DNA from 2 places in the Pseudarthrobacter kochi genome. Region 2 is predicted to be linked to the other one. Evidence: predicted binding sites of a transcription regulator. Region 2 holds the regulator's gene; the other holds the start of a gene.
What was found. Region 2 encodes HrcA, which represses chaperone genes, less so after heat shock. Its sites were predicted from a motif close to TTNGCACTCGNNNNNNNCGAGTGCNAA; they were not measured.
Positions count from the first base shown of each region.

Region 1: a site for HrcA is predicted at 4,756-4,782, ahead of groL (chaperonin GroEL). Genes of this name have one in related genera too.

Region 1 is NZ_JBVAYV010000009.1:57,509-64,821, forward strand. Features, by position in the region: gene ACZY0Y_RS07065 (threonine/serine exporter family protein) at 1-72, shown strand, start outside; gene ACZY0Y_RS07070 (siderophore-interacting protein) at 139-978, opposite strand; gene ACZY0Y_RS07075 (uracil-DNA glycosylase) at 1,020-1,823, opposite strand; gene ACZY0Y_RS07080 (DUF3263 domain-containing protein) at 1,923-2,240, shown strand; gene ACZY0Y_RS07085 (LytR C-terminal domain-containing protein) at 2,322-2,942, shown strand; gene ACZY0Y_RS07090 (cold-shock protein) at 3,087-3,293, shown strand; gene ACZY0Y_RS07095 (ABC transporter substrate-binding protein) at 3,389-4,648, shown strand; gene groL (chaperonin GroEL) at 4,966-6,603, shown strand; gene ACZY0Y_RS07105 (RNase H family protein) at 6,753-7,313, shown strand, end outside.
Region 2 is NZ_JBVAYV010000012.1:17,637-24,949, reverse strand. Features, by position in the region: gene ACZY0Y_RS08290 (DUF4870 domain-containing protein) at 1-345, opposite strand, end outside; gene ACZY0Y_RS08285 (DUF3097 family protein) at 490-1,338, opposite strand; gene hrcA (heat-inducible transcriptional repressor HrcA) at 1,569-2,582, shown strand; gene dnaJ (molecular chaperone DnaJ) at 2,648-3,775, shown strand; gene ACZY0Y_RS08270 (16S rRNA (uracil(1498)-N(3))-methyltransferase) at 3,778-4,572, shown strand; gene ACZY0Y_RS08265 (GerMN domain-containing protein) at 4,695-5,627, opposite strand; gene ACZY0Y_RS08260 (PhoH family protein) at 6,222-7,310, shown strand; gene ybeY (rRNA maturation RNase YbeY) at 7,307-7,313, shown strand, end outside.

The DNA of each region.
Region 1 (7,313 bases), on a different contig from region 2:
GGTGACACCCTGGCCCGGCCCCTGACCCGCAGCCTGGCCAGCAACGAACGACGCCGGGCGCGGCGCCGCTAGGTCCCGACGGCGTGGCGGCGGGCCTCGGCGTCGTGATGGCAAACGTGGGGAAAGTCCGCGGCGCCGTCAGATCTTCCCGATGGGGAGCTTCTTCTCGGCCTGGAAGTCGTCCTCCACCCTGCCCTTCGCCCAATAGCCGGACAGCGAAACCTGGGAGCGCTCCAGAGCCCGCTGGGCGTAGAACACGTCCCGCAGGATCTTCATGTAGCCGCGCTCCCCGTGCGCAAAGACCTGCACCCGGCCTTCAGGCCAGACGGAATCCCGCACGGCAGTGACCAGCAGGTCACTGGCGCCGGCAGGCACGCCGCCGCGCATAAGCCAGTGCAGCTCGACGCCGACCGGCGCGGCAATGTCCTGGATATCGGCGCCGCCATCCACCTCGAGGAAGGCAAGGCCACGGGCATCCGCCGGAAGCGATTCGATGGAGGCAGCGATGGCCGGCAGGGCGGATTCGTCGCCCGCGAACAGGTACCAGTCCACGGCCGGATCCGGGTTGTAGCCGCCCCCCGGGCCGGTGAAGACCAGGGCGTCGCCGGGCCGGGCGGACGCCGCCCACGGACCGGCGAGGCCTTCGTCGCCGTGGATCACGAAGTCGATGGCGATTTCCCCGGCCGCCTCGTCGACCCAGCGGACGGTGTAGGTCCTGGTGTGCGGCCACTGGTCGCGAGGCAAGGTCTCCCGGATCGCCCAGAGGTCCAGTGGCTCCGGGTACTCGACCCCGGGCTGCGGAAACACGATCTTGATGTACCGGTCCACGTAGGCGTTGTTCACGTAGCCGGCGAAACCCGGACCCCCGGCAATGATCCGGACCATGTGCGGCGAGAGCTGCTCGCGGCGCAGGACGGTGAGATTGGTCTGCGGGCGGGAATTCCGGGTGGCCGAGGTGGCGGCGGGGACTGAGGTCATGGGTCAAGCCTAGCTAAAGTGCCTGTGCGGAACCCTGACTGTTAAGCGGGCCAGGGGAGCGGCGGGAGTTCCCAATCCACAGTGCCATCGCCTTGTTCCTGGAGCAGGGTGTTGGTGTGGCTGAACGGCCGGGAGCCGAAGAAGCCCCGTGAGGCTGAGAGCGGACTCGGGTGGGCGCTGGCGAGCACCGGTGTGGGACCCAGCAGCGGCCGGACGGTCCCGGCGTCCCTGCCCCAGAGGATCGCCACGAGTGGCGCGCGGGAGCCGCCGGCTGTGACACGGTTGGCCACGGCACTGATCGCCGCTGCTGTGATGGCTTCCCAACCCTTGTTCCGGTGCGATCCTGCTGCCCCTGACCGGACGCTGAGGACCCTGTTGAGGAGCAGCACACCCTGTTCCGCCCAGCCACTGAGGTCACCGTGGATCCGCGGCGGCAGCCCCAGGTCGGCGTCGAGCTCTCTGTAAATGTTGGCAAGGCTGCGCGGGATGGGCCGGGTGGCGCCGTCCACAGCGAAGGACAGCCCGACGGCATGGCCGGGGGTCGGATACGGGTCCTGGCCCACTATCAAGACCCGGACGCCCGCCAGAGGCTGCCGGAACGCCCGCAAAACGTTCGACGGCGCCGGCAGGACATCGTGGCCCCCGGCAACTTCCCGGCCCAGGAAAGCCAGGACGTCGCGCAACTGCCCCTCGACCGGGGCCAGCGCCTCGGCCCAGCCGGCGGCCACGAGTTCATACAAGGGCAGGCTGGCCATCTCCTCGAAGCTGACGGACTGGCTCGACGCCGGCTCCAGCTCGAAAAGGGCATCGGAATCAGGCGAGTCGGAGTTAGGCACAGGGCCCATTCTCGCAGGGTGGCAAATGACAACCCTGTTATTCGCCCGTAGCATGGGGGAAGACTTTTCACCGGATCCAGCCGTAACGGAACAAGCAGGGAGTGTGTCATGGCCGAGCAAGCGCAAGAGCACCTGTCGACGGCGGAATCGCCTGCCGCCGGGACCAGCCCCGAGTCGCCGCTGAGCAGCCGGGACCAGCAGATGCTGGCGCTGGAACGGCAATGGTGGAAGTACGCCGGCGCCAAGGAACAAGCCATCCGCGAGCTCTTCGACCTCTCCGCCACGCACTACTACCAGATCCTCAATGCCCTCATCGACACCGAGGATGCACTGGCCCACGATCCCATGTTGGTGAAGAGATTGCGTAGACTACGTACGTCACGCCAACGTGCGCGGACTGCTCGCCGCTTAGGCTCAGACGCGTAAAAGCACAGCCGAATGCGCGGATTCCCGCGCGGAAGCCGGCGTGGTCAATTCGTCAGAAATCAGCAAGGACATCGTTTCACCATGACCAAATACGCTCGGGATGAATTTGATCGGGTCCCGGAGACCTCCGCACGTCAGGGTGTCCACCGGGCAGTTGCCGAATCCCGCCACCGCCGCCGTTTGGTTCCCATCCTGGCCGTCGGCGCCGCAGCCCTGGCCATCGGCCTCGTGGCCTTCCTGTTCATGCCGAAACTCGGCTTCACCTCGGCCGGAGACACCCTGGCGGTTTCGGCTGAGCAGAGCGGCAGCAGCGCCGCCGCGTCCCCCGCTCCCACGGCGTCCAGCGAGGCCCCCGCGAGCCAGACGGCCAGCGAGACGCCGTCCGCGCCTGCTGCGCCCCCCGCTACCCCCTCGGCGGTTGCCGCCATCGACAAGACCCAGCCGGTAGCAGTCTTCAACGGCACCACGACCGCCGGACTGGCGAACCGCGTGGGCAGTACGGTCTCCACCGCCGGCTGGACCCTCGGCACACTCGGAAACTGGGGCGGGGTGCCCCAGCAGCGCTCCGTGATCTTCTACAGCGGCGCCGCGCAGAAGGGCAATGCCCAGGCCCTCGGCCAGCTCCTCGGCATCCCCAGCATGGTGGACTCGGCCGAATTCCAACTGCCGCTCGTCGTCGTCCTGGCGCCCGGTTTCAAGTAATTCCTTCCGGTGACGCCTGAATACTATTGGCTGCCGGACCCGTCCCCGTTCTGCGCCACTGCCTGAGCCTGTGGGTACAGTATTTGCATTCCGCCGCCCACAATGTGGTGGGGCGCCCGCCAGCCGACTGAAAGTGTGATCACCATGGCATTGGGAACCGTCAAATGGTTCAACGCCGAAAAGGGCTACGGCTTCATCACCGTGGACGGCTCCGGGGCCGACGTCTTCGTGCACTGGTCAGCCATAGCGGGGGACGGCTACCGTGCCCTGGACGAGGGCCAACGCGTGGAACTCGAAGTCGGCGAGGGCGAAAAAGGGCCGCAGGCCGAAAGCGTCCGGCCCGCCCCGTGACCTTCACCGCCGCGTCGCACGGGCCGCAGGACCCTGCCGAAAAAGCCACCGCCCGAAAGGCCGCCGGCAGCACTGTCCGACGCCGGGCTGTGGCACTGCGGCTGGGCCGTGCCGCCGCCGTGGCAACAGCGGCCGCGCTGACCACCACCGCCTGCCTGGGGCCGACAGGCGGCGCCCGCGTGGAGCAGGCAGACGCGAGCGGTGACGGCACCCTGCGGATCGGGCTGATCCTTGACAACACCGGCCCGCAGAATTTCCTCAACGCCCCCCAGCTGGCCGCCGCGAAACTTGCGGTCAAGGAAATCAACGCTGGCGGCGGTCACAAGGGCAAGCCGGTGGAGTTGCTGCCGACAACCATCAGCGGGGACACCGCAGCGCAGGCAAAGGCGCTGGCTGCGGCCAAAGCCGACGTCGTCATCGGTCCGACGGACTCCAGCCGGGCGCCCGCCGCCATCGATGTCCTGGCCAATGCCAGGATCGCCATGATTTCGCCCGCGAACTCCGCCAGCGGGCTCAGCGGCTATGAGAGCAAGGGCTACTACTTCCGCACCTCGGCGGCCGACATCGCGCAGGCACCAGTCCTGGTCAAGCTCGCCAAGGACGGCGGCGCGGCAAGTATTGCCGTCGTGTACGAGGAAGGCAGCTACGGCAAGGACGTGTCCAACGCAGTGGCCGCCGCTGCCAAACAGTCCGGCCTCGGGACCGTCGCCGTCACCGCGTTCGCCCCGGGCCATGCGCAGCAGGCGGCCGCTGCCGCAAAAGCCGCGGCTCCCGACGCCGTCGTGCTTGTCGCCCGTGCAGGGGCCCAGGGCGCGATCGCCGAACTGAACAACGCCGGGGTTGCCGGGAAGAAACTCATTCTCAGCGACGGGGCGGTCAACCAGTACGGTTCCGGCCTCGGCTCCAGTGCCCTCGACGGTACGCGCGGGATCCTTCCGGGGACCTTTGCCTCCGCACACTTCCAGGGCGAACTGGTGTCCGTGGATCCGCAGCTGCAGGACATGACCTTCGCCGCGGAGACCTACGACGCCGTCAACCTCGCCGCCGTCGCGGCCGCCGCGGCGCAGGACGACGCCGGAGCCTCCATTGCGGCCGGCCTGATCGCTGTCTCGGGCGGCAAGGTCCAGACCTCCGGCAGCGGACCCTCCGGCGACGCCGCGGTGTGCAAGAACTACCAGGAGTGCCTCGACCTTCTCCGGGCCGGCAAGCGCCCCGACTACGATGGGGAATCCGGGCGGATCGGCTTCGATGCCCACGGTGACGTCAGCTCCGCAAACTACGTGGTCTATACCTATGGGGCGGACAACATGTCGACCATGAGCGGCAGTGAAACGGCCAGCAGCAGCGGCAGTTAATCGCCCGTAGCGTATTGAGTCGTGCCGGAGTGGCCCCAGCTGGCCGATACTGGCCTTCCGGCACGTCCACTGCTTGCACTCTCCCCGGGGGAGTGCTAATTATTGAGTTAGCACTCCCGCGTATTGACTGCTAAAACGACGCCCGGTTCGCCCGGCCGCGAAGTTGCAGCAGGCGATCCTGGAGCGAAAGAAACACCTGGCTGGGGTGAGATCCCTGGCCCAGCGGCATACAGAGGCCGCCGGGCAAGGATCGTCCGTCGCGGGCACCGCAGCTTAGGTTCATTCTTAACGACTGTCCCGAAAGGACTACTGCCGTTATGGCCAAGATCATTGCATTTGATGAAGAGGCACGCCGCGGTCTTGAGCGGGGCCTGAACATCCTCGCCGACGCCGTCAAGGTCACCCTCGGCCCGCGTGGACGCAACGTCGTCCTCGAAAAGAAGTGGGGCGCCCCCACGATCACCAACGATGGTGTTTCCATCGCCAAGGAGATCGAGCTGGACGATCCTTACGAGAAGATCGGCGCCGAGCTGGTCAAGGAAGTTGCCAAGAAGACGGATGACGTCGCTGGCGACGGAACCACCACCGCTACCGTGCTGGCTCAGGCCCTGGTCAAGGAAGGCCTGCGCAACGTCGCGGCCGGAGCTGATCCCCTGTCCCTCAAGCGCGGCATCGAAAAGGCTGTTGAAGCCGTCACCCGCGAGCTCCTGGCCTCCGCCAAGGAAATCGAAACCAAGGAAGAGATTGCCGCCACCGCGTCCATCTCTGCCGGTGACAACGAGATTGGCGCCCTGATTGCCGAGGCCCTGGATAAGGTCGGCAAGGAAGGTGTCATCACCGTCGAGGAGTCGAACACCTTCGGCCTCGAGCTGGAGCTCACCGAAGGCATGCGCTTCGACAAGGGCTACATCTCCGCTTACTTCGTCACCGACGCCGAGCGCCAGGAAACGGTCCTTGAGGATCCGTACATCCTGATCGTCAACTCCAAGATCTCCAACGTCAAGGAACTGGTTGCTGTCCTCGAAAAGGTCATGCAGTCCTCCAAGCCGCTGCTGATCATTGCCGAAGACATCGAGGGCGAGGCCCTGGCCACCCTGATCGTCAACAAGATCCGTGGCACCTTCAAGTCCGTCGCCGTCAAGGCTCCGGGCTTCGGCGACCGCCGCAAGGCGCAGCTCGCCGACATCGCCATCCTCACCGGTGGCCAGGTCATCTCCGAGGAAGTCGGCCTCAAGCTTGAGACCGCCGGCCTCGAACTCCTGGGCCGCGCCCGCAAGGTTGTTGTGACCAAGGACGAGACCACCATCGTCGAGGGGGCAGGCGACGCCGACCAGATCGCCGGCCGCGTCTCCCAGATCCGTTCCGAGATCGAGAACTCCGATTCGGACTACGACCGCGAGAAGCTGCAGGAACGCCTGGCCAAGCTGGCCGGCGGCGTTGCAGTCATCAAGGCCGGTGCCGCAACCGAGGTCGAGCTCAAGGAACGCAAGCACCGCATCGAGGACGCTGTCCGCAACGCGAAGGCTGCTGTTGAAGAGGGCATCGTCGCCGGCGGTGGTGTTGCCCTGATCCAGGCCGGCCTCAAGGCTTTCGCCAACCTGAACCTCACGGGTGACGAAGCAACCGGCGCGAACATCGTCCGCGTTGCCATCGACGCTCCGCTGAAGCAGATCGCCTTCAACGCCGGCCTCGAGCCCGGCGTTGTGGTCGACAAGGTCCGCGGCCTGCCCGCAGGCCACGGCCTGAACGCTGCAACCGGCGAATACGTCGACCTGCTGGCTGCCGGCATCAACGACCCGGTCAAGGTCACCCGCTCTGCACTGCAGAACGCGGCATCCATTGCCGGCTTGTTCCTCACCACCGAGGCCGTTGTGGCCGACAAGCCGGAGAAGAACGCTCCGGCCATGGGTGGCGGCGACGACATGGGCGGCATGGGAGGCATGGGCGGTTTCTAACCACCCGGCTTCCGGGGCCGGGAAACCGGCCCTGAATGTCCCGTTCAACGACGGCGGTCCCTCCTTCGGGTGGGGCCGCCGCCGGCGTTAATCCAGGCTTACTGCCGGCGGGGACAGCGTTGGCGGCGACGGTCTGGCAGGATGGTGCAGTGACAATTACAGCAGCAGCCGACGGTTCGGCTTTAGGAAATCCCGGCCCGGCCGGATGGGCCTGGTACGTGGACGACGACTGCTGGGGGGCCGGGGGATGGCCGCACGGCACCAACAACATGGGCGAGCTCATGGCCGTGCTGGACCTCTTCCGCTCCACAGCGCACCTGCCGGGCGAGGATCTGCACATCCTTTGCGACAGCCAGTACGTCATCAACTCCGTCACCAAATGGATGCCGGGCTGGAAGCGCAAGGGCTGGCGCAAGTCTGACGGCAAGCCCGTGATGAACGTCGAGCTGCTCAAGGAAATTGACCAGGCGCTGGTCGGCCGCAAGTACACGTTCGAATGGGTGCGCGGCCACGCCGGGCATGACCTTAACGAGGCAGCGGATGACCGCGCCAGGGCCGCTGCCACGGCTTACCAGCAGGGCGTGGCCGTGCGCCAGGGGCCAGGGTTCGGCGCCGCGGCCGGGGCACCGTCTTTGGCAGCCCCGCCAGCACCTGCGGGCGCGCAGGCGGTGCCCCAGGGCGCGCCGACCGGCCAGCAGCAGTTGTTCGCC
Region 2 (7,313 bases):
GAAGCACGTCACGGCAATCCAGATGACCGTGGCCAGGACGGCGAAAATGTTGCCCACCACCGGCACGAAGACCAGCAGGTTGCACAGCACAGCAGCAATCGTGGGGGGCAGCGTGAAGTTGAGGGCTTCCTTGGACTCCTGCGCCGTGAACGGCCCGCGGTCCTTGAAGATCAGGTAAATCAGCAGCGAGGGAACACAGCCCAGGATGCCGCCGAAGTGGGCCAGCGTGGCCCACTGCCGGTCCTCGTTCGCCGTGAGCGGCAGCGCATTTGCGGGAACGCCATGGTACGGGGGCTGGCCATGGCCGGCCTGGTTGCCGTTGTGTTCGCGTGCGTCATCTGCCACGGTGTCGTCCTTCGGATTGCGGGTGGTGCGTTGGTGCCTGCAGGTGCCAGGGCTGCGCCGGGAGCGCAGCCGCCGTACCAAGAATACTTGCTCGGGCACGGAATCACGGATCGGCCCGCTGGCAGGGACGCCCGGCAGCCCCGGTCAGGGAACGGTGAGGAAGTCGATGACCTCTTCCACCCGGCCCAGCAGGGAGGGCTCCAGATCGGCATAGTTGCGGACCGCGCCGAGAAGCTTTTGCCAGCCCAGGCCGATGTCCTCCTTGGTGCTGTGCGGCCAGCCGAAGGCCGTCAGGATCCCGGTCTTCCAGTCCACCCCGCGGGGGATCACCGGCCACTTCTCGATTCCCAGGACGGCGGGCCGGATCGCCTGCCAGACGTCCACGTAGGGGTGGCCGACGATCAGGACGTTCCCGGCCGCGCCGGGGGTGGCCATCACAGCCGCGGCGATCCTGGATTCCTTGGAGTCGGGCACCAGGTGGTCCACCAGCACGCCCAGCCGGCGCCCGGGGCCGGGCCGGAAAGCCGCCACCGCGCCGGCGAGGTCGTCAATGCCGTGCAGAGGCTCGACGACGATGCCCTCCACCCGGAGGTCGTCACCCCAGACCTTCTCGACGAGTTCGGCGTCGTGCTTTCCTTCCACCCAGATCCGGCTCGCTTTGGCGACCTGGGCGCGCTGGCCCTCCACCCGGACGGAGCCGGACGCTGTTCTGGTGCCAGCGGCGGCTGCGGCGGACCGGGGCGCCGGCGGCATGAGCCGGATCGGCCGGCCCTCCAGCAGGAAGCCGAAACCGAGGCGGAAGGACCGGGACTTGCCGCGGCGGTCTTCAAGGGCCACCACATGCATCCCGCCGGACTTCTCCACGCGGGTGACGGCACCCACCCAACCGGACTGCACATCTTCGAGGACCATTCCGCGCTCCACGGGCACTTCAGGCAGCTGGGCCTTGGCGGGGGCGGACAGGTCCTGGGGGCCCCAGTTCTGGTACGACATCGGATACACACTGCTTTGCGCTCGGTTTGCTGCTGCGGGCTGTGCCCCAAAACACGCGCCCCGGGAGGAACGCCCGGAGCGAACTCAATGCTAACAACGCGGCGACTCATATTAGACTGGTTAGCACTTAGGCATGTCGAGTGCTAACCGCTGCGTGTCCGGCCACTGCGTATCCGGCGCGGCCGGCGGGCGGCGGCACCGGATGCGGGACAGTCGATAGGAGGTGGAGCGTGAGCGAACCGCGCAAACTCGAAGTGCTGCGCGCCATCGTGGAGGACTACGTCCATTCGCGGGAACCCGTCGGCTCCAAAGCGCTCGTGGAGCGGCACCACCTCGGCGTGTCCAGCGCCACGATCCGCAATGACATGGCGGCCCTGGAAGATGAGGGCCTCATCACGGCTCCACACACCAGCGCCGGACGCATCCCCACCGACAAAGGCTACCGGCTGTTCGTGGACCAGATTTCGGCGGTCAAGCCACTTTCGCCGGCGGAACGCCGCGCCATCCAGGCCCTGCTGGAAGGCTCCGACGACCTCGACGACGTCCTGGACCGGACGGTGCGGCTGCTTTCCCAGCTGACCAACCAGGTCGCCGTCGTGCAGTACCCGCACCTCAGCCGGGCCAAGGTGCGGCACATCGAATTCGTCCTGCTCGCCCCCCGCAAGGTGCTCGCCGTGCTGATCGCGGACACCGGCAAGGTGGAACAACGCGTGATCGACGTGGGGCAGGACCTTCAGGACGAGGCCCTGTCCGAACTGCGCACCCGCTTCCTCGGCAGCCTCACGGGGACGCCGCTGAACCTGCTGCCGCAGTCCCTGCAGTCCCTGATCGGCAGCTGCCCGCCGGCGCGGCGCAACGCCGCCCAGGCGTTGGCCCGAGGCCTCGAGGCCCTGGCCGCCAGCAGCCGCGAGGAGCGGATGGTCATGGCCGGAACCGCCAACCTGGCCCGCTCCAACGTCGACTTCCCGCTGACCATCGGCCCGGTCCTGGAAGCCCTCGAGGAACAGGTGGTCATGCTCCGCCTGCTGAGCGACATGGCCGCAGACCCACGGGGCGTCACGGTCAGCATCGGCCGGGAAAATCCCTACGACGGGCTCGCCGAGGCCTCTGTGGTGGCCACCGGCTACGGACCGGACGCGACGGCGAAAGTCGGGGTGCTGGGTCCCACCCGGATGGACTATCCGACCACCATGGCCGCCGTCCGGGCGGTCGCACGCTACCTTTCAAGGATTCTCGGCCCCTGACGGGCCGCGTCCACCCGCAACAGGCAGTGCCCCACCGGCAGTACAAAAAGGAAGAGATACACACTTTGAGCAGCCATTACGACGTTCTTGGAGTCTCCCGCGAAGCCACGGGAGAAGAGATCAAGAAGGCTTACCGCAAGCTGGCGCGCAACCTCCACCCGGACGTGAACCCCGGGGATGACGCCTCCGACCGGTTCAAGGCCGTCACGCACGCCTACGAGGTGCTGTCCGATCCGCAGAAGCGCCGGATCTACGACACCACCGGCAACGAGAACGGCACCGACAATGGCTTCGGCGGCGGCAGCTACTCCGGCCAGGGCTTCGCGTTCCAGGACATCTTCGAGACCTTCTTCGGCGCCGGCGGGCAGGCCGGACCGGCGTCCCGGGTCCGCCGCGGGCAGGATGCCCTCATCAGCGTCCGGATCGACCTCCGCGACGCCGTCTTCGGCGTCAACAAGAAACTCGAAGTCGACACCGCCGTCACGTGCCCCACCTGTGAAGGCTCATGCTGCCGCGAGGGCAGCCACCCGGAACGCTGCGACATCTGCGGCGGCTCCGGCCAGGTCCAGCGCGCCGTGCGTTCCATCCTCGGCCAGGTCATGACCACGGCACCCTGCGGGTCCTGCGAGGGCTTCGGCACCGTCATCAAGGATCCCTGCAACGAATGCGCGGGCCAGGGCCGCATCCGCAGCCGGCGCACCCTGACGGTCAAGGTCCCCGCCGGCGTCGCCACCGGCACCCGCATCCAGCTCTCCGGGCAGGGTGAGGCAGGCCCCGCCGGCGGACCCGCCGGCGACCTCTACGTGGAGATCCGGGTCAACACCGACGCCACGTACGTCCGCGACGGCGACGACCTGCACGCAAGCCTCAACATCCCCATGACGGCCGCCGCACTCGGCACCGAGCTCACGCTCGACACCTTCGACGGCCAGCAGGAGATCGACGTGAAGGCCGGCACCCAGTCCGGCGAGGTCATCACCCTCCGCGGACTCGGCGTCACCCACCTGCGCGGCTACGGCCGTGGCGACCTCAAGGTCCATCTCCAGGTCGACACCCCTGCCAAGCTCGACGCCGCCCAGGAGGATCTGCTCCGCCAGCTCGCGAAGCTGCGCGGCGAACAGTTCACCGAAGGAAAACTCGCCGCGAGCGGCGGGGTCTTCGCGAAGCTCCGGGACCGGCTCGGTAACCTGTAGCGGTGAGTAACCCGGTCTTTTTCACTGCCCCCGGCACCCTGGACGGGCTGGCCCCCGGGTCCGTCTTCGTCCTTGACGGACCCGAGGCCCGCCATGCGGTCACGGTGAAGCGTCTTGGTGTGGGGGAGGCCGTCGACATCGCCGACGGCGCCGGGAAGCGGCTGACCGGCGCCGTGTCCGCCGTCGCGCCCGGCGAGCTGACGGTGGAATGCTCCGGGCTGTCCGAGGAGCCCCTGCCGGAGGTCCGGCTGGTCCTGGTCCAGGCCCTCGCGAAAGGCGACCGGGACGAGCTCGCCGCGGAGACAGCGACCGAACTGGGGATCGACGCCGTTGTGCCCTGGCAGGCCGAACGCTCGATTGTCCGCTGGAAGGCCGAACGCGCGGCCAAGGCCCACGCCAAGTGGCAGTCGGTCGTCACGGCGGCGGCCAAACAGGCACGCCGTGCGTGGATCCCGGAAGTCCGCCCCGCCGTCGACGGCGCCGGCCTGCAGGCGGCAGTGGCCGCCGCGGACCTCGCCATCATCCTGCATGAGGACGCCGTCCGTCCGCTGCGTCAGGTGCTGGAGGCCTGGCACCACACCAGGGCCGGTGGCGCCGGCTCGGGCAGCGACGGCCCGGGTGGGGGCCGCGAGGTGCTGCTGATCGTCGGACCCGAGGGTGGCATCAGCCCGCGGGAAGTCACCAGGCTCTGCGACGCCGGCGCGGTGACAGCCTTGCTGGGGCACCATGTGCTGCGCTCGTCCACGGCCGGTCCCGCCGCGACGGTCCTCGCCAGCGACATCCTGGGCCGCTGGTAGCCCGGGTTCAGCCCAAGACGCGATCGGCTGCTCCATAACGGCCCTTCTGAGGGTTCAGAACGGCCGTTACGGAGCAGCCGATGCCAAATCCGGCAGGGTTGCCCTATTTAGCAGGAGCTGCCCTATGTGACTGTGAACCCGCGGGTATCAACGTTCAGGTCCTCGGCCGGATTGCCATCCTCAAGCTGGGAGACCCGGACCTCATAGCTGCCGGGGCCAAGGTTGACCGACAGGCTGAAGGCTCCCGATTGGCCTGCCTCGGCAGAGACCGTGACCGTCCCGTTCAGGTACTTCGTCTCGACGCTGCCGTCGATGCGCAGAATCTCCCACCGGAGCTTGCCGCCCGCAGCGGTGCTGCGGCCGGAGATCTTGACCGCACCGTCCGCCACGGAGGTCCCTTCCTGGGGATCGATGATCCACACCGGGGCGACCATCCCTGCGCTGCGTGACGTCGGGGAACCAAGCCGGACATGGTTGAAAGCGACATAGTCGGTATGCCCGTCCACCAGCACCACCACCTGGATCTGCTGGCCGGCGTCGATCAGCCCCGCGCTGGCAGCGGCCGCCGTCGCGGTGTAAACGAGCTGCTGCACCGCCCGCTCGGCCATGGCCGGATCCACATTGCTGTTGAAAGCGTCCGCCGACATGTCCACGGTGATGACGTTTTTGCCGGAGATGGAGCTTGCCAGCTTCTTCGGGTTCTGCCAGGGAGTGAAGAAATCAGGATCGAGGGGCTTCTGGGACATCATGACCCGGACCGCCCGCGTGACGGGGTTGTCCTGTTCCGGGACATCACGGAACTCGCGGTAAAGGAACGTGCTGTCATTGCTCCGGCCGATCCAGTACACCGGCGCCTTGTTGGACGCCTGGGACGTTTCCAGCGGTGCGCTGGTGGTCGGCGCGGATGCCTGGGCAGACAGGGCCTGGGCCGGCGGGCTGGAGTCCGTGATGCCGGGCTGGGGGGTGGCCACGCAGCCGGACAGGGCCAGCGCAGCAGGCAGCACCACCAGCAGCACGGCCCGGCGTGTCCGCCTGCCTGCTGCTGTCTGCCCCATCCCGCGTTGCCTGATGGCCGCCGCCTTCGCTGCTCGGTTACTGATTGTCCTGCTGTCCGCTCACCGGCTGAAAAGACGTGGCGGAGGCCGATTTCCAGCATCGCACACGGGCCCGGCGCGAAACCGTGGATTCAGCCAGCGGCCAGGAACTGCAACGGGAACGATATCCGGCTGATACAAAGTTGATACCTAACGTTCCGATCCCCGCTTAGGCAGGACAGGCCAACCGCCGGCCGGCACGGTACACGAGGACTTCGGCTGGGACAGAGCCCTCTTTGCCTACTCCTCGGGTGCGCCGGACCCAAGCCAGTCAGCTGCCATGGACTTCGGACGCCACGTCATCCCGCTCGTCCGGCAGGAAATCGCGCACCGGAAGGCCACCAGGCGTCCTGCTGGGTGCCGTTGATCCGGCGTCGTCCGACCGCCCCGGCGCGGGCGCAACGCCGGATCCGAACGGGCGCCGGGTCCGCCGTGCTGGCGTAAGATGGACGTACCCGTTGCCCCGGCCGCGGACGGCGAGCACCGCCGTCGGGCCGGATCACGGCACAGACCATTTCCGAACTGGAGGGGACCAGAGGCCCGCGGGCCAACACCATGACTGAAGCAGCGAACGGCAAGGCCCGGATCAGCGCCGGAGAGCGCTCCGCAGGTGAATTCCCCCACTCCCTACCAGGGCTGCGGACGGAGGTAGTCCTGTTCGACAGTTCCGATCAGATGGTCCAGTCCCTCGGCAGTCATGACGAGGCCCTGCGCTTCATCGAGACCCAGTTCCCGGCCGTCGACTTCCACGTCCGCGGCAATGAGCTCGCCATCAGCGGGCCTGCCGCCGACGTACCGCGGATCATGCGCCTGCTCAACGAGGTCCGGGGCCTCGTCGCCCGGGGCACCGTCATCACTCCCGCTGTCCTGCAGCAGCTCGTGTCGATGCTCCGGACCCAGTCCCTGCAGAACCCGGTCGACGTGCTCACCCACAACATCCTCTCGAGCCGGGGCAAGACGATCCGGCCAAAGACGCTGAACCAGAAGAACTACGTGGACGCGATTGACGCCAACACCGTGATCTTCGGCATCGGACCGGCCGGTACCGGCAAGACGTACCTGGCGATGGCCAAAGCCGTCCAGGCGCTGCAGCAGAAGGAAGTCACGCGGATCATCCTGACCCGTCCCGCCGTCGAGGCGGGCGAGCGGCTGGGGTTCCTGCCCGGCACGCTCAGCGACAAGATCGACCCCTACCTGCGCCCGCTTTACGACGCCCTGCACGAAATGATGGACCCCGAATCCATTCCGCGGCTGATTGCGGCCGGCACCATCGAGGTCGCCCCGCTCGCCTACATGCGCGGACGCACGCTCAACGATGCCTTCATCATCCTGGACGAGGCGCAGAACACGACCCCGGAGCAGATGAAGATGTTCCTCACCCGGTTGGGCTTCGGCTCCAAGATGGTGGTCACCGGTGACGTCACTCAGGTGGACCTGCCCTTCGGGACCCGGTCCGGTCTCCGGATCGTGGAGGACATCCTGCAGGGCATCGAGGACGTCAATTTCACCGTCCTGGACGCCTCCGACGTCGTCCGGCACCGCCTGGTGGGCGACATCGTCAACGCCTACAGCGTCTGGGACGAGATCCAGAGGAACCGGGTCAAGCATTCCGTGGCCCGCGACAAACGGGGAGACCAAGCGTGAGCA